DNA from 3 places in the Kitasatospora sp. NPDC087314 genome. Region 3 is predicted to be linked to each of the others. Evidence: predicted binding sites of a transcription regulator. Region 3 holds the regulator's gene; each other region holds the start of a gene.

Region 1 (6,598 bases), on a different contig from region 3:
TGATGCAGCGCGCCCGGGCCGAGGCGGACCGAACTCTTCGGTCGACCACCGCATCCCGGCTGCTGGCCCAGCATGTCGGTCGGACGCCCGGCGACACCGACCGGGCAGGACCCTGACCTGCGTGTGAGAATTGGGTACTGGATCGCAGTTCGGTGTCCGAGGCCCGCCCGACGCTGCACGGGGGAGCGGGCGCGGCACCTGACGTCCCCTCCCGCTGATCCCATCGACACGCTGGGAGGCTCTCCGTGAGCGAACGTGTCAGTACGTGGCCGATGCTGGTCCATGAGGATCTGGCGCCCATGGTCGACTACGTGAACCGGGTGGTGCAGGTCGCAGGCAAGTACACCCTCGACGAGCCCTTCGAAGTCGGCTGGGGAAACATCGTCCTCGATGTCACCCCCCGGGGGCTCAGTACGCCAACCCTTCGGCAGCGAGGCGTGACCTTCTCGGTGCACTACAGCCTGCTCGACGGTGGCGTGGTCATCGAGTCCGACAATGGCTCGCGGACGGTCCCGTTGTCCAAGGGATCAGTCGCCATGTTCTATGCGTCCTTCTGCGATGCGGCGGACGAGCTCGGCATACACCGACCGCGCAGCTCGTTGATCTGCGAGATTCCGGATGCCCCGCCGCACTTCGAGGACGATCACGTCGAACGCACCTGGGACGGCGACGCGGCCCGGCTGATCTGGACAGCGTTGAACCTCGCCGCTGACGGGCTCGAGGCGTGGCAGGCCCCCTTCCTGGGATACCGCCCCCGGGTCGGTGTGATGTGGGGCGGCTTCGACCTGTCCGCCACGCGTTACCGGGCGCAGCCCACCGTGCCGACGCCCCACCAGCCGCCGTTCATGCAGAACGCCCAGCTCGACGCGTACGTGTCGGTGGGATTCTCCTTCGGGGATGCCCAGGCGCCGGACGTCGGCATGTACGCGTACATCTGGCCCCAGCCGGACGGTCTCGGGGGCCGGTCCTGGGGTGTTGAGGGCGCCGCCTGGCATCCCGACGCCGGTCTGGTTCGTCTGCCGTGGGCCAAGCTCAGGGAGACAGCGGACCCGCACCAGGGCATTGTGGCGTTCGGTGACGCCGTCTACGATGCCGCCGTCGAGACGGCGGGCTGGCCGTCCGACCTCGTAGGCCCCCGCGTCGAGGGTTGGTACATGAGCAAAACCCGCCCGCGCTCGTCCGGTACCAGCACGGCCGACTCAGGTCGGGATTCCTGACTCGGAGGACTACTAGGCCAGCTTCCCCACCGGCGCCACCACCGCGCCCTGCTTGCCGCACACCCAGTGCGGCTCCGGCCCCAGCTCCGGCTCCACGCTCAGCGCGTGCGGGTCACCGTCGGCCGCGCACTCGGCGCACAGCGGCCAGCGCCCGTACGCCTCCAGCAGCGCGTCCTGGACGTCCTGGGCGACGAGCCCGAGCACGTAGTCGGTGCCGTCCGGCCACTGCTCCAGCCACCAGCGCCGGTGCGTCACGGCCTGCTCCACCAGCGACACCACGGTGGCCTCCGCCACGTCCCGGGCGGTCAGGTCGGCCAGGATCAGTGCCCGGGCGTTGTGCAGAGCGGTCTCGATGTCGTCAGCAGCCATCCGTCCATTCTCCCAAACACACGAAGGCTCCCGAACGCGCGAAGGCTCCCGAACGCCGCGAGGGCGGCCTCCCCGTCGGGGAGACCGCCCTCGCGAACGATCCGAACCGTCCGATCCCAGCGGGATCAGAAGTCCATGTCACCGCCCGGCATGCCGCCGCCGGCGGCCGCGGCGGCCTTCTCCGGCTTGTCGGCGATGACGGCCTCGGTGGTGAGGAACAGCGCCGCGATGGAGGCGGCGTTCTGCAGCGCGGAGCGGGTGACCTTGGCCGGGTCGATGATGCCCGCGGCGACCAGGTCGACGTACTCGTTGGTGGCGGCGTTCAGGCCGTGACCGGCGGGGAGGTTGCGCACCTTCTCCACCACGACGCCACCCTCCAGGCCGGCGTTGGTCGCGATCTGCTTGATCGGGGCCTCCAGCGCGACCTTGACGATGTTGGCACCGGTGGCCTCGTCGCCGTCCAGCTCCAGCTTGTCGAAGGCGACACCGGCCTGCAGCAGCGCGACGCCACCACCGGCGACGATGCCCTCCTCGACGGCGGCCTTGGCGTTGCGGACGGCGTCCTCGATGCGGTGCTTGCGCTCCTTGAGCTCCACCTCGGTGGCCGCGCCGGCCTTGATGACGGCCACGCCGCCGGCCAGCTTGGCGAGGCGCTCCTGGAGCTTCTCGCGGTCGTAGTCCGAGTCGCTGTTCTCGATCTCGGCGCGGATCTGGTTCACGCGACCGGCGACCTGGTCGGCGTCACCGGCACCATCGATGATGGTGGTCTCGTCCTTGGTGATGACCACCTTGCGGGCGCGGCCCAGCAGGTCGATGCCGGCGTTCTCCAGCTTGAGGCCGACCTCCTCGGAGATCACGGTGCCACCGGTGAGGATGGCGATGTCGCCGAGCATGGCCTTGCGGCGGTCGCCGAAGCCCGGGGCCTTGACGGCGACGGACTTGAACGTGCCGCGGATCTTGTTCACGACCAGGGTCGACAGGGCCTCGCCCTCGACGTCCTCGGCGATGATGACCAGCGACTTGCCGCTCTGCATGACCTTCTCCAGCAGCGGCAGCAGGTCCTTGACCGAGCCGATCTTGGAGTTGGCGATGAGGATGTACGGGTCCTCGAAGGACGCCTCCATCCGCTCCAGGTCGGTGGCGAAGTAGGCGGAGATGTAGCCCTTGTCGAAGCGCATGCCCTCGGTGAGCTCAAGCTCCAGGCCGAAGGTGTTGCTCTCCTCGACGGTGATGACGCCTTCCTTGCCGACCTTGTCCATGGCCTCGGCGATGAGCTCGCCGATCTGGGTGTCGGCGGCCGAGATGGAGGCGGTGGAGGCGATCTGCTCCTTGGTCTCCACGTCCTTGGCCTGGGCCAGCAGCTGGTCGGAGACGGCGGCGACGGCCTTCTCGATGCCGCGCTTCAGGGCCATCGGGTTGGCGCCGGCGGCGACGTTGCGCAGACCCTCGCGAACCAGGGCCTGGGCCAGCACGGTGGCGGTGGTGGTGCCGTCACCCGCGACGTCGTCGGTCTTCTTGGCGACCTCCTTGACGAGCTCCGCGCCGATCTTCTCGTAGGGGTCCTCGAGCTCGATCTCCTTGGCGATGGAGACACCGTCGTTGGTGATCGTGGGGGCGCCCCACTTCTTCTCCAGCACGACGTTGCGACCCTTGGGGCCGAGCGTGACCTTCACTGCGTCGGCGAGCTGGTTCATGCCACGCTCAAGGCCGCGGCGAGCTTCCTCATCAAAGGCGATGATCTTGGCCATCAGAAGTGGTCCTCCGGGACACGGTCGACTGCTCGGACCAAGGGGTGCCCGCGACGGACGGCCCTGGTGTGCGGGGGTCCTTTCCCCTACCGCTCCCGGGGGCCTCACCGACCCGGTCCGCTGTCACTCTCACGCTGTGAGTGCTAACGCCAATGATTAGCACTCCGGGTGGTCGAGTGCAAGCCCAATCGCGATCCCGCGAGCCGCCGGGCACGCCCCCGCCGGGCCCCGCAACTCCCCGCCGGGGAACGCCGACGGGCCCGTACGACGCGTGTCGTACGGGCCCGCCGAGAAGCGAGTGGTCACCAGCCGTGGGCCGTGCCGAGCTCCTGGAGGAGAAGGAAGGTCAGACCGCCGCGCGGACCATGTCCGCCTGCGGGCCCTTCTGTCCCTGGGAGATCTCGAACTCGACCCGCTGGCCCTCCTCGAGGGTGCGGTAGCCGTCCATCTGGATCGCGCTGTAGTGGACGAAGACGTCCGCACCACCGTCGACCGCGATGAAGCCGTAGCCCTTCTCCGCGTTGAACCACTTGACGGTGCCCTGAGCCATTCCGAACTCCCCTAGTGCTGTGCTGGCCCTTCACGCGCCCGCAGGTCGCGGGCCCGGGTCTGGTTTGAAGGCCGGCCCGGGGAACCCCCCCTGGGCGCAGCCGTGCACGCCGCAATCCTCCGCGAGGGCGCCTGACGGCGCCCCGTGAGCGGGTGATTACGTCGACCGCGGCTGAATGTATCCGGATCGACGCCCTCTGCAACAGGGTCAGCTGCGGGGAATTCCGGCACCACACCAAAGGACAGGACGGGCCAAACCGGGAGGAATTCGGCATTTCACGCCGGACATAGCGGACGGATTACAACAAATCCCCGCGGGAATTCTGACATCTGCCTGACATGTTTCACGGTCCCGCACCCGGTCGGTCTCAACGGCCGGTCCCAGCAGCCGGTCCCAGCAGCCGGACGAACTCCGGCGATTCACGGGCGGGGATGAGGGGAAGCCCTGTTCCCAACCGAGCCACACTCTACTCCGACTCGACCCCGAAATATTCCCGCCGAAATGCGACCGGCCGCCCGCGCGCACGGAGAACGCAATTCCGTACGCGGGACGGCCGGTCGAAACCAGGGCCTGTCCGGTCGGCGCGGGCGGGCGCCGCCGGGGCGGGGGTCGCGGCTCAGCAGCCGCCGGCCACCGCCGGGATGATCGAGACGCTGGCGCCGTCCGTGATGCCGGTCGCGAGGCCCTCGGCGAAGCGCACGTCGTCGTCGTTCACGTAGACGTTGACGAAGCGGCGCAGCTTGCCGGCGTCGTCCAGGATGCGGGCCGAGATGCCCGCGTGGTTCTTCTCCAGGTCGGCGATGACCTCGCCCAGGGTGGCGCCCTCGGCGGCCACCTCGGCGGCGCCGCCGGTGTAGGTGCGCAGGATGGTGGGGATACGGACGTTGGCGCTCATGGCTCTCCTAGCGGGTGCGACCCAGCGGGGTGGGGGGTTCAGGCGGACGCGAGACCGGCGTCGCGGAAGGACGCCAGCGTCGGGCGGATCACGGCGGTCATCCCGGAGTCGGCCACGGCGTCCAGGGTCTTCAGGCCGTCGCCGGTGTTGATCGCGACGGTCTCCTTGGCCGGATCCAGCTGGCCGGTCTCGACCAGCTTCTTCAGCACACCGACGGTCACCCCGCCCGCGGTCTCGGCGAAGATGCCCTCGGTCCGGGCCAGCAGCCGGATCGCGTCCACCACCTCGGCGTCGGTGACGTCCTCGACCGCGCCGCCGGTGCGCCGGGCGATGTCCAGCACGTACGGGCCGTCCGCCGGGTTGCCGATCGCCAGCGACTTGGCGATGGTGTCCGGCTTGACCGGGCGGATCACGTCCTGGCCGGCCTTGAAGGCGGCCGACACCGGCGAGCACCCCGCCGCCTGGGCGCCGAAGACCTTGTACGGCCGGTCCTCGACCAGGCCGAGCTTGATCAGCTCCTGCAGCCCCTTGTCGATCTTGGTCAGCTGGGAGCCGGAGGCGATCGGGATGACGATCTGCTCCGGCAGCCGCCAGCCGAGCTGCTCGCAGATCTCGTAGGCCAGCGTCTTGGAGCCCTCGCCGTAGTACGGGCGCAGGTTGACGTTGACGAAGCCCCAGCCCTCGCCGGCCGGGTCGCCGATCAGCTCCGAGCAGAAGCGGTTCACGTCGTCGTAGTTGCCCTCGATGCCGACCAGCTCGCCGCCGTACACCCCGGCCATGACGACCTTGCCCTGCTCCAGGTCGTGCGGGATGAACACGCAGGACTTGAAACCGGCCCGGGCGGCCGCCGCGCCGACCGCGCCGGCCAGGTTGCCGGTGGAGGAGCAGGAGAGCGTCGTGAAGTCGAACGCCCGCGCGGCCTCGATGGCGCAGGCCACCACGCGGTCCTTGAACGAGTGGGTCGGGTTGCCCGAGTCGTCCTTGATGTGCAGCTGGGCGGTGAAGCCGAGCTCGCGGCCCAGGTTGTCCGCCTTGACCAGCGGGGTCCAACCCGGGTTCAGGTTCGGCTTGGTGGCGACGTCGGCCGGGACGGGCAGCAGCGGCGCGTAGCGCCAGATCGAGGACGGACCGGCCTCGATCCGCCGGCGCAGCGCCTCGGCGTCCTCGCCACCGAACTCGTACGCGATCTCCAGCGGGCCGAAGCACTCCAGGCAGGCGAAGCTCGGACCGAGCGGGAAGCGGGTGCCGCACTCGCGACAGGACAGCGCGGCGGCGGGGCCGAGGTCAACGGAAGCGGGTGCGACGGTGTCGATAGCCATGATGGCGGAGGCCTCTCTCCTCATCTTCCCCGTGGCACGGTCGCGCCACAGGCCGGAATTGGCACCTGTCCCGCGGGGGGCCTGTCGACGGACAGCCGCGCGAGAAGGTTGCCGGGACGTCAACGGGCCGTTCCCTCAGTCCCTCTGGATGAGCTTGTGAAGTTGTGGTGGCGCTGAACGGCGACCCCGATGTGCAAAGGTCCGACCGCTGTACGAAGACTGTATCCGAAGGCGTCAACCCCGAAAGGGATCGTCCGCCACGCGAGATGGCGCGTCCCACCCGACCCCGCCGAGGAGAGTCCCGTGCCCGCCGAACCGACCCCCGCGCTGCTCCCCCAGGCGGCGTCCTGGCTGCGCCGCCGCTCGTGGAGCGCGGCCGACCGGCCGGTGCACGCCCTCCTGGAGGCCAAGCGCCGGACCGGCCAGACGGTCAGCGTGGTGCTGCCCGCGCTGGACGAGGAGGCCACCGTCGGCGACATCGTCCGCACCATCCGCCGCGA
Region 2 (6,598 bases), on a different contig from region 3:
GGTCAACAAGGAGGCCCGGACGGGGCGGTGGGGGCCTGGGAGGACAAGGAAGCTAAAGATATGGCAAAATGTTAGACTGAGTAACGATCCGCAAGGGGAGCATTGACGCCTTCTTAACGGGTCGCCCTCTCCAGCACCACCAGACACCCCGCCCGCCCCTGCCTGCCCGAGGTGCCACTGCGTGAACATCGACCACCTGAACCAGCTGCTCCTCGAGTTCTCCGTGATCCTGCTGGTCGCGGTGGTCGCCGTGCGGATCTCCACCCGATCAGGACTACCCAGCCTGCTGATCTACCTCGGAATCGGCGTCGCGCTCGGCCAGAACGGCATCGGCGTCAACTTCAACAACGCCGAGCTGACCCAGGTCCTCGGCTACGCGGCGCTCGTGGTGATCCTCGCCGAGGGCGGCCTCAAGACCAGCTGGCGCGAGGTCAGACCGGTGATGCCGGCCGCCACCGTGCTCGCCACCGTCGGCGTCGGGGTCAGCGTGTTCGTCACGGCGGCCGGCGCGCACTGGCTGGTCGGCCTGGACTGGCGGACCTCGATGCTGCTCGGCGCGATCGTCTCCTCGACCGACGCCGCCGCCGTCTTCTCCGTCCTGCGCATGGTCCCGCTGCCGCACCGGCTCACCGGCCTACTGGAGGCCGAGTCCGGCTTCAACGACGCGCCCGTGGTCATCCTGGTCGTCGCCTTCGCCACCACCGGCGAGCTGGACTCCTGGTACGCCCTGGTCGGCACGATCGTCGCCGAGCTGGCGATCGGCGCGGCGATCGGCTTCGCGGTCGGCAAGCTCGGCGCGTACGGGATCAAGCACGTCGCGCTGCCCTCCTCCGGCCTCTACCCGATCGCCGTGATGGCGCTGACCGTGCTCGCCTACGCGGGCGGCGCGCTGCTGCACGGCTCCGGCTTCCTCGCCGTCTACATCTGCGCGGTGATCCTCGGGAACTCCAAGCTGCCGCACGGCCCGGCCGTCCGGGGCTTCGCCGACGGCCTGGCGTGGATCGGGCAGATCGGCATGTTCGTCCTGCTCGGCCTGCTCTGCTCGCCCGAGACGATGGGCGACGCCGTGGTGCCCGCGCTGGTGATCGGCGGCGTGCTGGTCTTCCTGGCCCGGCCGCTGTCCGTGGTGTTCACCCTGACCCCGTTCAAGGTGCCGGGCCGGGAGCAGGCACTGCTCAGCTGGGCCGGGCTGCGCGGGGCGGTCCCCATCGTGCTGGCCACCATCCCGCTGGTGTCGGGCGCGCCGAAGGCCCAGGACGTCTTCAACATCGTCTTCATCCTGGTCGTCGTCTTCACCCTGATCCAGGGCCCGACCCTGCCGTGGGTGGCCAAGCAGCTGCGGATCGGCGAGGGCGCGATGGGCCAGGACCTGGACATCGAGTCCGCCCCGCTGGAGAAGCTGCACGGGCACCTGCTGTCGGTCACGCTCGCCCCGGGCTCGCGGATGTCCGGCGTGGAGGTCGGCGAGCTGCGACTGCCCAAGGGGGCCGCGGTCACCCTGGTGGTGCGGGAGGGCAGCTCCTTCGTGCCGGACAAGGCGACGGTGCTGCGCGGCGGGGACGAGCTGCTGGTGGTCACCACGGACGAGGTCGGCGAGGCGGCCGAGCGGCGACTGCGGGCCGTGGACAAGGGCGGCAAGCTCGCGGGGTGGCTGCACGGGCGGTGAGGCCCGGCGGCGCCGGGAGGTCCCGCCGTCCGGCGCCGGGAGGCTCGCCCCGTCGGCGCCGAAAGGCCTCATCTGCTGTTCACCTTCGATGGGCAGGACAAGGGCGGAGGTGCGCTGTAATCTCGGGGAGAGCGCGACAATCTACGCGCGTATATGTATGATGGTTTGATCACACCCAGCATCTGCATCTGCCTGACGCAGAGTTGGCGCGACCGCTCGGCGGCCGCGGTCCGGACCCCGGCCACCACGCCGGGCCGACCCGGTATCTACCCCGGTCGACGCGCGAGAGGACGACTCTCGGCGCCGTCGGGGCCACCCCATGCCCTGCCGCGCTACCAGGCAGCAGGAAGGACCGACCGTGACGGCCCGCCGAACGGTCGACAACCCCGCGGACAGCGCGACCCCGCGTGACACCGCCGACACCACCGCCACCGACGCCGGTGCCACCACCGACAGCACCGCCACCGCGCCCGCGCGCGTCGGCTACGGCACGCTGCTGCGCACACCCGGCGTCTGGACGTTCCTGGCGCCGGCGTTCCTCGCGCGGCTGCCCTACGCGATGCTCAGCACCGGCATCCTGCTGCTCGTCAAGGAGACCCACGGTTCCTACGGCACGGCCAGCACGGTCGCGGCCGTGGCGGCCGTCGCCCAGGCCCTGATCGGCCCGCAGACCGGGCGGCTGGCCGACCGTTACGGCCAGGCCGCGGTGCTGGTGCCGGCCGTGATCGTGCACGCGCTCTCGGTCGGCGCGCTGATCGCGCTGGCACTCGGCCACGCACCGGCCTGGAGCCTGTTCCTGGCCGCCGTCCCGGCCGGTGCGAGCGTTCCGCAGATCGGCGCGATGGTCCGGGCCCGCTGGATCGCCAAGTTCACCGCGGACGGCGCCTCCGGCTCGTCCACGGCCAAGGTGAGCACCGCGTTCGCCTTCGAGTCCGTCACGGACGAGTTCACCTTCGTGATCGGCCCGATCCTGACCGCCGCCATCGCGACCACCGTCAGCCCCTCGACCGGGCTGATCGTCGAGGCCGCGCTGACCGTCGTCGGCGGGCTGGCCTTCGCCGCCCAGCGGAACACCGCGCCCGCCCGCCAGGCCCACCGCCCCGGCGCCAAGCGCGCCTCCGCGCTCGCCTCGCCCGGCGTCCGGCTGCTGGCCGGGACGTTCCTCGGCGTCGGCGCCGTGTTCGGCGGCCTGCAGGTCTCGGTGTACGCCTTCGCCGACTCGGTCGGGCAGCACGGCGCCGGCGGCACCGTGTACGGGATCTTCGCGGGCGGCTCGATGGTGGCCGGCGTGCTGTACGGCGTGATCGCCTGGCGGCGGGCCGTGCAGCAGCGGATGATCATGAGCTACACCCTGCTGGTGCTGGGCTGCTCGACGCTGTGGGCGATGCCCAACCTGATCGCGCTCACCGTCGCCGGGCTGGTCTGCGGCCTGGCCATCGCGCCGACCCTGATCAGCGGCTACACCCTGGTCGAGACGCTCGTCGCGGACGGCGCCAAGACCGAGGCCTTCACCTGGCTGACCGGCGCCATCGGCCTCGGCCTGGCGGTCGGCTCGATGGCGGCCGGGCGGCTGATCGACGGCCACGGGCCGTCCGTCGGGTTCCTGGTGCCGCTGGCGGGCGCGGGCCTGGGCCTGGCCGCGCTGGTCTCGCTGCGGCACCTGCTGACCGCACCGGGGCAGGCGAACGCTGCGGTCACGGCCTCGCCGGAGCGCGCCGCGGCGCCGCAGCTGGTGGGCGCGGCCAAGGGCTGAGCGGGCACGCGACGACGGTGGTGCCCGGGTGGGCCGGAGAGCAGCCCCCGGCTCAGCCCCGGCTCATCTCACATCGGAGTCGCTGGACTGATTCAGCGGAATGCCGCATCATTGACCATCGTTAGCACTCATCAGGCGAGAGTGCCAGGAGGAAGACAAGTGCCCACGTACCAGTACCAGTGCACCGAGTGCGGCAACGGCCTGGAGGCGGTGCAGAAGTTCACCGACGAGGCGCTGACCACGTGCCCCGACTGCCAGGGACGGCTCCGCAAGGTCTTCTCGGCCGTGGGCGTCGTGTTCAAGGGCTCCGGCTTCTACCGGACCGACAGCCGCTCGTCCTCCAGCAGCACGGTGGGCGCCGGCACCTCCGGCAGCTCCGCGTCGTCGTCGGGCTCGACCCCGGCGTCGTCGCCCTCCACTTCTTCGAGCTCCTCCGGCTCCTCGACCGCTTCGAGCCCGGCTCCGGCCGCGAGCTGACCTCGTCGCCGGGCGCGGCGGGCGGCATTCGGCCCGGCCCGGGCGGCAGGTAAAGAGCATCGACAAGGCCCGTCGGCCCCGCACTTCGCGGGGCGGCGGGCCTTTTCGTCATCCTGGGCGGGCCGGAGTCCCTCGTGCGGGTGTACGAAGTTGTCCACAGGGCCGGGTTGTCCACAGGCTGCGGATAAGGGCTTTCCGGGACGGCGCGGGGCACGCATCGTGTGGGTCACCAGAGACCGACCGGCCCGGAAGGGGCGGTCCCCGACGACCCCGGTGGTGACCATGACGTCCATGAGCCTCTCCGTCCCGCTGCCCGCCCCCACCGTGCCGCCCCGGCGGGAGGTGCCGCGCTTCCCTCCGATCCGGCGCGGGGCCGGCGGGTGGCACCGCTGGCGGCACGCCGTACGGCGGCGGGCCGGGGTGCCCGTGCTGGTGCTGCTCGCGGTGGCCGCAGCGCTCGCGGTCGGGCCCGCGCGGGCCGGACTGCCGCCGCCCTCGGGCGGCGCGATGGGCCGGACGGGTTGTCAATCCGGCTCAATCGAAGATCACCCGTGACCAGGAAACGACTTCGTCGTTCACGGCGGCATGAAAGGCTTCAAGGAATTCCTGCTGCGTGGAAACGTCGTCGAACTCGCCGTCGCGGTCGTCATCGGCGCGGCCTTCACCACCATCGTCAACGCCTTCGTCAAGGGCGTGATCAACCCGATCGTCGGTGTCTTCGGGACGAAGGACCTGGCGTCCTACAGTTCCTGCCTCAAGGGGCCCTGCGAGGTGAGCGCCACCGGCGAGGTCACGTCCGGAATCCTCATCCTGTGGGGATCGGTGCTCAGTGCCGCCCTGCAGTTCCTGATCACCGCGGCCGTCGTCTACTTCGTCCTGATCGTGCCCATGAACAAGCTGGCCGCCAGAAGGAAGAGCGCCCTCGAAGAGGCGGCGGAGGCCGAGGCCAAGGAGGTCCAACTACTCACCGAGATCCGCGACGCGCTGCTCACGCCGCAGCGCTGAGCACGTTTCCGTTCAGTCCCCGTGGTGCGGCGGGCGCTGGCTCAGGTACCAGTCCAGCCCCCGCCCACCGCCCTCCCCCGCTCCGGGGCGCTCGCCCCAGCCGGTGTCGGTGTCGTCCCGGGACTGCTGGTCCAGCGGGTCCCGGAAGACCAGCCGGGCCTTCGGCGCCGCCGGCTGCTCCTCCTGCCCCTGCTGCTGTTCCTGCTGCCGCGCCTGCGGCCGCTCCCGGCCCTGTCCCTGCTCGCTCACCCTGCTCACTCCGCTGTTCGCCCGGATCGTCCTGTCCCCCCTCCAGCCTATGAGCCCCGTGGCGCACCACGAGCCCCGGTGCGGAGCGCTCCGCATCAGGGCCCGGGTGACGGCCTCAAGCGGCCGGCCGTGACGCCACCTCACGAGCGGCCGTCCGGAGCGCCTCGCAGGCCCGCAGGCACTCCCCTCTCAGGCGGCCTCGAAGCCCGCGTGGTCGGCGATCTTCTTCAGCTCGGCCAGCGCGTGCTTCTCGATCTGGCGGATCCGCTCGCGGGTGAGGCCGTGCTGCTTGCCCACCTCGGTGAGGGTGCGCTCGCGGCCGTCCTCCATCCCGTAGCGGGAGCGGATGATCGAGGCCGTACGGTCGTCCAGCCGCCCGATCAGGTCGTCCAGCTCCTCACGGCGGAGCATGACCATCACGGCGTCCTCGGGGGACGTCGCCCCGGTGTCCTCGACCAGGTCGCCGAACTGGGTCTCGCCCTCGTCGTCGACCGCCATGTTGAGGCTGACCGGATCCCGGGCCCAGTCCAGCACGTCCTTGATCCGGGCCTCGGTGGTGTCCAACTCGGCCGCGATCTCGGCCGGCTCGGCCTCGCGGCCCAGCTCCTTGGACTTCTCCCGCTGCACCCGCCGGATCCGCCCCAGCTCCTCGACCAGGTGCACGGGCAGCCGGATGGTGCGGGACTGGTCGGCGATCGACCGGGTGATCGCCTGCCGGATCCACCAGGTGGCATAGGTGGAGAACTTGAAACCCTTGGCGTAGTCGAACTTCTCGACGGCGCGCACCAGGCCCGCGTTGCCCTCCTGGATGAGGTCCAGGAGCGGGAGGCCACTGCGCGGGTACCGGCGGGCGACCGCCACCACGAGCCGGAGGTTGGAGCGGATGAAGACGTCCTTGGCGCGCTCGGCGTCCTCGGCTATCGCCTCCAGTTCCTCGCGGGTGACACCGTCGGGGAACTCGCCCTCCGCCAGCAGGTGCTGGGCGTACACGCCGGCCTCGATCCGCAGCGAGAGCTCGACCTCCTCGGCGGCATCGAGCAGGGGTGTCCTGGCGATCTCGTCGAGGTACATGCCGACCAGGTCACGGTCGGCCTCGAAGTTGGTCGGGCGGGCCGCGCGAGTCCGGTCGGCCCTGTCGCGAACGACGGCACGGGTGGCCATGCTTGCTCCCTTTGCTGGAATTGCCGAGGTCTGCCTGCCTGCCCCCCGAGAGGGCAAGAAGTGCGGGCCCCTCGGGGCTCACACGTAACGATCCAACGAACAGAATCCGGACAACATTCCCAAGTCACTCAGATTCTTCCCGGATATGCAGTATCCTGCCGGTTTTCACTCCGGATATGGACACTGGGTGATCAGTCGAGCACTTTCAGTGCCAATTCCCCGACCACTTCGGAGCGCTTCCTTCACTTGCCGCACACGCGTCCGCCGTCGTACTGGATGAACCCGCG
Region 3 (6,598 bases):
GCCCCCGGACGGTTGGTTCCGGCGCCGGCGGTGACCATGGTCGTGGAGGTGGTGTCGAAGACCAGCGCCTACCGCGACTACCACGTCAAGCGGGAGATGTACGCGGGCGGGACGATCAACACCTATCTGATCGTCGACCCGTTCAAGGGCGAGTGTCTGCTGCTCACCGAACCCGACACCGCTACCGCTTCGGGCGTCCCGGACTACGAGGTCGGGCAGCCCTTTAAGTTCGGTGACCCCATCCGGGTCGACGTCCTGGGCGTGACGCTCGACACGGGTGAGTTCGGAACGCTCTGACGGTCACTCCGGGAGCGTCACGAAGTCGATCAACTCCTCGACACGGCCCAGGAGTTCCGGCTCCAGGTCCTTGTAGGTGTCAACCTTGGAGAGGATCCGCTTCCAGGCGGCGGGGGTGTTCACCGGCCAGCCGAGGCGGCGGCAGACGCCCTCCTTCCACTCCTCGCCGCGGGGGACGGCGGGCCAGGCGGGGATGCCGACGGAGGAGGGCTTCACGGCCTGCCAGATGTCGATGTAGGGGTGGCCGACGACCAGGACGGCGTCGCCGGTGACCTGGGCGGCGATGCGGTGCTCCTTGGTGCCGGGGAGCAGGTGGTCGACCAGGACGCCGAGGCGGCGGCCCGGGCCGGGGGCGAAGTCGGCGACGATCGCGGGCAGGTCGTCCACGCCCTCCAGGTACTCGACGACCACGCCCTCGATCCGCAGGTCGTCGCCCCAGACCCGTTCGACCAGCTCGGCGTCGTGCCGGCCCTCGACGTAGATCCGCGACTCGCGGGCGACCCGGGCCCGGGCGCCGGGGACGGCGATCGAGCCGGAGGCGGTGCGGCCGGGCGCCCGCGAGGGGGCCGGGCCGGTCGGGCGCACCAGGGTGACCACCCGGCCCTCCAGCAGGAAGCCGCGCGGCACCAGCGGGAACACCCGGTGCTTGCCGAAACGGTCCTCCAGGGTGACGGTGAACCCCTCGGCGGTCCGCTCGCACCGCACCACCGCGCCGCAGAAGCCGGTTGCCGCCTCCTCCACCACCAGGTCCCGCTCGGCGGGCACCTCCGGGGCGGGCTGCTGCCGCTTCCACGGCGGGGTCAGGTCGGGTCCGTACTGGCGGCTGTGCATGCAGGTGACTATAGGCAGCGCCAGCGCCCGAGGATCGGACGGCCCGTCACAGGCCCGGCGCGCCCCAGACCGGGAACCAGCGGCTGAGGTCCCTCTCCAGCCGCAGGTCGTTCCCCAGCAGCGCGTTGACCTGCAACTCCAGCGGGCTGTTGCGCCGCTCCCCGCCGCCGGGCATCGGGGCGAAGGGGTAGAAGGTGCCGCGCTTGTAGAGGTAGACCAGCGCCAGCGACTGTCCCTGCCCGTTGCGGAAGGCGACCAGCGAGCAGAGCAGCTGGGGCCCGAAGCCGTTCGCCTCCAGCTCGCTGTTGACCGCGTGCAGGTCGTTCACCAGCTCCGGCAGCTCCTCGGGGGTGTGCCGGGCGAGCAGCCAGGAGTAGCCGTAGCCGTCCTTGGAGGCCTCCACCGGGACGCCGCCGCGCTCGGTGTCGGCGTCCAGCAGCGCCCGCACCTGCTGCTCGACCTGTCCGAAGGCCGCGCCCTCGACGGCGGCGAAGCAGACCGAGCCGAGGCCGGTGGGGGTGAACCCGGCCCCGGCCTCCAGGGTGAGGGCGGCGGACGGTACGCCGAACAGCTGGTCGAGGTCGGGCTTGACGGGCTTGGTGCGCCCGAACAGGGCGTCCAGGATTCCCACGGCGGTCCTTTCGGGAGGGTGCGGGCGGAGTCGGGCGGAGCCGGGTGGAGGGGGGCGTCAGCGGCCGAGCTGCTCGGAGATCTTCGCCAGCTGCTCCAGACGCTTCTCCAGCGTCGGGTGGGTGGAGAACAGCTGGGCGGCGGTCTCCCGGGCGCTCAGCGCGGGGGCGAAGTAGAAGGCGTTGTAGGGCTGCGCCTGGCGCAGGTCCTTGCTGGGGATGGCGGCGATCTGCCCGGTGACCTTGGTGAGCGCGGAGGCGAGGGCGCTGGGCCGGCCGGTGAGCTGGGCGGCGGAGCGGTCGGCGGCGAGTTCCCGGTAGCGGGAGAGCAGCCGGGTGAGCAGGAAGCTGATGGCGTAGACGACCATCGACACCAGCGGGATGACCAGGGCGGCGATCGCCGCGTTCTGGTCGTTGTTGTTGCGGCCGCCGCCCATGAACCCGCCGTACATGGCGATCCGGGTCATGGCCCCGGCGAGGACACCGAGGAAGCCGGCGATGGTCATCACCGCGACGTCCCGGTGGGCGACGTGGGACAGTTCGTGGGCGAGGACGCCCTCCAGCTCCTCGGGTTCCAGCCGGCGCAGCAGGCCGGTGGTGACGCACACCACGGCGTTCTGCGGGTTGCGGCCGGTGGCGAAGGCGTTCGGCATGTCGTTGTCGGCGACCGCCACCCGGGGCTTGGGCATGTCCGCCAGCGCGCAGAGCCGGTCGACGGTGCCGTGCAGTTGCGGGTACTGCTCAGGGGTCACCTGGTGGGCGCCCATCGCCCGTTCGGTGATCTTGTCGCTGAACCAGAACTGGGCCACGAACAGCCCGCCGGAGATCAGGACGATCAGTGGCCAGGCGCCGCGCAGCAGCACGATCAGCAGGCCGGTGAAGCCGACGTACAGCAGCCCGATCACGAACATCGTCACGACCATGCGGCCGGTCAGGCCGCGGTCGGGCGCGAAACGGGTGTGCTGGCCCGAGCTCGACATTGCTTGCTCCTCCATTCGCCGTCGCTTCCGATGCTGCCACCCGGACGGCCCCGCGGCACCACCCCCGCGCCGGGAACTGCGGGCAGGATCACTCCGGCCGGGCCGTTCCTGCCGTTGGGCCCGGGCCTTACACTGGCAGGTACGGTTTTGGCACTCGGGTATGACGAGTGCCAAGGCGGGTCCCGGAACCGGGGTGTCCCGGAACGGGCAGCAGCATGTGCGACACAAACGGACAACGCGCGAAGACGGAGGTGTGTGCCCCATGGCCGGTGAGGTTCGCCAGCTCGACGACCGCAAGCTGGCCGTGCTCCGCGCGATCGTCCAGGACTACGTGGGGACCGAGGAGCCGGTCGGCTCCAAGGCCCTGGTGGAGCGGCACAACCTCGGGGTCTCCCCGGCCACCGTCCGCAACGACATGGCGGCGCTGGAGGAGGAGGGCTACATCCACCAGCCGCACACCAGCGCCGGGCGCATCCCCACCGACAAGGGGTACCGCCTGTTCGTCGACAAGCTCGCCGAGGTCAAGCCGATGAGCGCCCCCGAGCGCCGGGCGATCCGGCACTTCCTGGACGGCGCCGTCGACCTGGACGACGTGGTCGCCCGGACGGTGCGGCTGCTCGCCCAGCTCACCCGGCAGGTCGCGGTGGTGCAGTACCCCTCGCTGTCGCGCTCCACCGTCCGGCACATCGAGCTGGTCGCGCTGGCCCCGACCAAGGTGATGCTGGTCCTGATCACCAACACCGGCCGGGTCGAGCAGCGGATGGTGGACTGCCCGGGCCCGGTCGGCGAGACGGTCCTGGCGGACCTGCGGGCCCGGATCAACGCGCGGGCCGTCGGCCAGCGGCTGCCGGACGTGCCGGGCTTCCTGGAGGAGCTCCCGGCGGGTTTCGAGCAGCCGGACCGGCCGACCGTCAGCACCGTCCTGGCGACGCTGTTCGAGGCGCTCGCCGAACAGAACGAGGAGCGGATCATGCTGGCCGGCACGGCCAACCTGACCCGCTTCGGGCACGACTTCCCGCTCACCATCCAGCCGGTGCTGGAGGCACTGGAGGAGCAGGTCGTCCTGCTCCGCCTCCTGGGTGAGACCGCGGACGCCGCGATGACGGTCCGGATCGGGCGGGAGATCGCCTACGAGGGGCTGAATTCCACCTCGGTGGTCTCGGTCGGTTACGGTTCGGGCGACGAGAGCGTGGCCAAACTGGGTGTGATCGGTCCGACCCGGATGGACTATCCGGGCACAATGGGGGCGGTGCGAGCGGTGGCGCGGTACGTGGGTCAGATCCTGGCCGAGTCGTAGCAAACGGTCGCCGTTGGTCATCTGACGGCGACATCCCAGTCGCAGCACTACTACAGGCGGAACAAGCGGAGCATTTGGTGGCCACGGACTACTACGCGGTACTCGGCGTCCGACGGGATGCGGGGCAGGACGAGATCAAGAAGGCGTTCCGGCGCCTGGCACGCGAACTGCACCCGGACGTCAACCCGGACCCGAAGACGCAGGAGCGGTTCAAGGAGATCAACGCCGCCTACGAGGTGCTCTCCGATCCGCAGAAGCGCCAGGTCTACGACCTCGGCGGTGACCCGCTCTCGCCGGGCGGCGGGGGCGCGGGCGGCTTCGGCGCGGGCGCGGCGGGCTTCGGGTTCTCCGACATCATGGACGCCTTCTTCGGCGCCGCGGCCGGCCAGCGCGGCCCGCGCTCGCGCACCCGCCGCGGCCAGGACGCCATGATCCGGCTGGAGATCACCCTGGAGGAGGCCGCCTTCGGCACCACCAAGGAACTCCAGGTCGACACGGCCGTCACCTGCACCACCTGCAGCGGCGAGGGCGCGGCCCCCGGCACCTCCGCGCAGACCTGTGACATGTGCCGCGGCAAGGGCGAGGTCTCCCAGGTCACCCGGTCCTTCCTGGGCCAGGTCATGACCTCCCGCCCCTGCCCGCAGTGCCAGGGCTTCGGCACCGTCGTGCCGACCCCGTGCCCGGAGTGCGCCGGCGACGGCCGGGTCCGGGCCCGCCGCACCCTGACCGTCAAGATCCCGGCCGGTGTCGACAACGGCACCCGGATCCAGCTGGCCGGCGAGGGCGAGGTCGGCCCCGGCGGCGGCCCGGCCGGCGACCTGTACGTCGAGATCGCCGAGACCACCCACACCGTCTTCCAGCGGCGCGGGGACGACCTGCACTGCACCGTCACCATCCCGATGACGGCCGCGGCCCTCGGCACCCAGGTGCCGCTGCAGACCCTGGACGGGCTGGAGGAGGTCGACATCCGGCCCGGCACCCAGTCCGGCCAGTCGATCCCGCTGCACGGCCGGGGCATCACCCACCTGCGCGGGGGCGGCCGGGGCGACCTGATAGTGCATGTCGAGGTGCAGACGCCCGGCAAGCTCGACGCCGAGCAGGAGGAGCTGCTGCGCCGGCTCGCGGTGCTGCGCGGCGAGGAGCGGCCGTCCGGCCAGTTCGCGCCGGGCCAACAGGGCCTGTTCTCGCGCCTGAAGGACGCGTTCAACGGCCGGTAGCCGTCCGCGTGGGGGTGCCGGGGTTCTGCCCGGCACCCCTTTCGCGTTCCCGATCCGCCCCCACCACCGGAGGTTCCCCGCATGACCGCCCCCGTCTTCGTCGTCGAGACCGAGCGGATCGCCGCCGCCGCACCCGGCGCCGTGGTGCGCCTCGACGGGCCGGAGGGGCGGCACGCGGCCGCGGTGAAGCGGCTGACCGCGGGCGAGGCGGTGACCCTGGCCGACGGGCTGGGCCTCGGGGTGGACGGGACGGTCGCCGAGGTGCTCGGCAAGGACGCGGTCGACGTCACGGTGGCGGCCGTGCGCCGGGAGCCCGAGCCGGCGCCGCGGATCGTCGTCGTCCAGGCGCTGCCCAAGGGAGACCGCGGCGAGCTCGCGGTGGAGACCATGACCGAGGTCGGCGTGGACGTGGTGATCCCGTGGGCCGCCTCGCGCTGCATCACGCAGTGGAAGGGCGACCGGGGGGCCAAGGCGCTCGCCAAGTGGCGGGCCACCGCCCGGGAGGCCGGCAAGCAGTCCCGCCGGCTGCGCTTCCCCGAGGTGCGCGAGCCGGCGACCACCCGGCAGCTGGCGCCGGTCCTGGCGGGGGCGGCGTTCGCCGCCGTGCTGCACGAGGAGGGCGCCGAGCCGCTGGCGCGGGCCGCGCTGCCCGAGGCCGGGGACGTGGTGCTGGTGGTCGGCCCGGAGGGCGGTGTCTCCCCGGAGGAGCTGGCCGCCTTCGCCGAGGCGGGCGCGAAGCCGTACCGGCTGGGCCCGTCGGTGCTGCGCACCTCCACCGCCGGGGTGGCCGCCGGCGCGCTGCTGCTGGGCCGTACCGGCCGCTGGTCGTAGCGGGCTCCGCCCGGGGGCGGGAGTCCGCGAAAATCGGCCCGCGCGGTGCGCGTGGGTGCCTACGCTGACCGCGTGACGGAACCCCTGAGCACCTCCGCGGGCGCCTATCTGCGCCACCCCCATCTGCACGGCGACCTGGTCACCTTCGTCGCCGAGAACGACGTCTGGCTGGCCCCGCTGGACGGCGGCCGGGCCTGGCGGCTGACGGCCGATCACCTGCCGGTCCACCACCCCCGGTTCGCCCCGGACGGGCGGCACATCGCCTTCACCTCCGCCCGGGACGGCTCGCCCGAGGTGCACGTGGTGCCGGTGGACGGCGGCCCGTCCCGCCGGCTCACCCACTGGGGCAGCGACCAGACCCAGCTGCAGGGCTGGACGGCCGACGGCCGCCCGATCGCCACCACCACCGCCGGCGAGGCCACCCTGCGCCGCACCTGGGCGCACGCGGTGCCGCTGGACGGCGGCGAGCCGGTGCGGCTGCCGTACGGACCGGTCGGCGGGCTCGCCTTCGAGCCG

What was found. Region 3 encodes HrcA, which represses chaperone genes, less so after heat shock. Its sites were predicted from a motif close to TTNGCACTCNGNNNNNCNGAGTGCNAA; they were not measured.
Region 1: a site for HrcA is predicted at 3,491-3,517, ahead of groL (chaperonin GroEL). Genes of this name have one in related genera too.
Region 2: a site for HrcA is predicted at 3,541-3,567, ahead of ACIO5E_RS29745 (FmdB family zinc ribbon protein). Genes of this name have one in related genera too.

Annotation. Positions count from the first base shown of each region.
Region 1 covers NZ_JBIUYE010000015.1:244,981-251,578, forward strand. The annotation lists gene ACIO5E_RS30625 (hypothetical protein) at 1-3, shown strand, start outside; gene ACIO5E_RS30630 (DUF5996 family protein) at 246-1,217, shown strand; gene ACIO5E_RS30635 (hypothetical protein) at 1,230-1,586, opposite strand; gene groL (chaperonin GroEL) at 1,712-3,334, opposite strand; gene ACIO5E_RS30645 (cold-shock protein) at 3,681-3,884, opposite strand; gene ACIO5E_RS30650 (MoaD/ThiS family protein) at 4,501-4,779, opposite strand; gene thrC (threonine synthase) at 4,818-6,098, opposite strand; SAM riboswitch class I at 6,116-6,253, opposite strand; gene ACIO5E_RS30660 (glucosyl-3-phosphoglycerate synthase) at 6,426-6,598, shown strand, end outside.
Region 2 covers NZ_JBIUYE010000015.1:52,588-59,185, forward strand. The annotation lists gene ACIO5E_RS29735 (potassium/proton antiporter) at 182-1,666, shown strand; gene ACIO5E_RS29740 (MFS transporter) at 2,025-3,419, shown strand; gene ACIO5E_RS29745 (FmdB family zinc ribbon protein) at 3,579-3,896, shown strand; gene ACIO5E_RS29750 (hypothetical protein) at 4,188-4,451, shown strand; gene mscL (large conductance mechanosensitive channel protein MscL) at 4,482-4,901, shown strand; gene ACIO5E_RS29760 (hypothetical protein) at 4,914-5,150, opposite strand; gene ACIO5E_RS29765 (sigma-70 family RNA polymerase sigma factor) at 5,340-6,311, opposite strand.
Region 3 covers NZ_JBIUYE010000001.1:123,403-130,000, forward strand. The annotation lists gene ACIO5E_RS00540 (Uma2 family endonuclease) at 1-297, shown strand, start outside; gene ACIO5E_RS00545 (DUF3097 domain-containing protein) at 301-1,128, opposite strand; gene ACIO5E_RS00550 (hypothetical protein) at 1,175-1,759, opposite strand; gene htpX (zinc metalloprotease HtpX) at 1,817-2,737, opposite strand; gene hrcA (heat-inducible transcriptional repressor HrcA) at 3,000-4,034, shown strand; gene dnaJ (molecular chaperone DnaJ) at 4,112-5,251, shown strand; gene ACIO5E_RS00570 (16S rRNA (uracil(1498)-N(3))-methyltransferase) at 5,333-6,082, shown strand; gene ACIO5E_RS00575 (PDZ domain-containing protein) at 6,155-6,598, shown strand, end outside.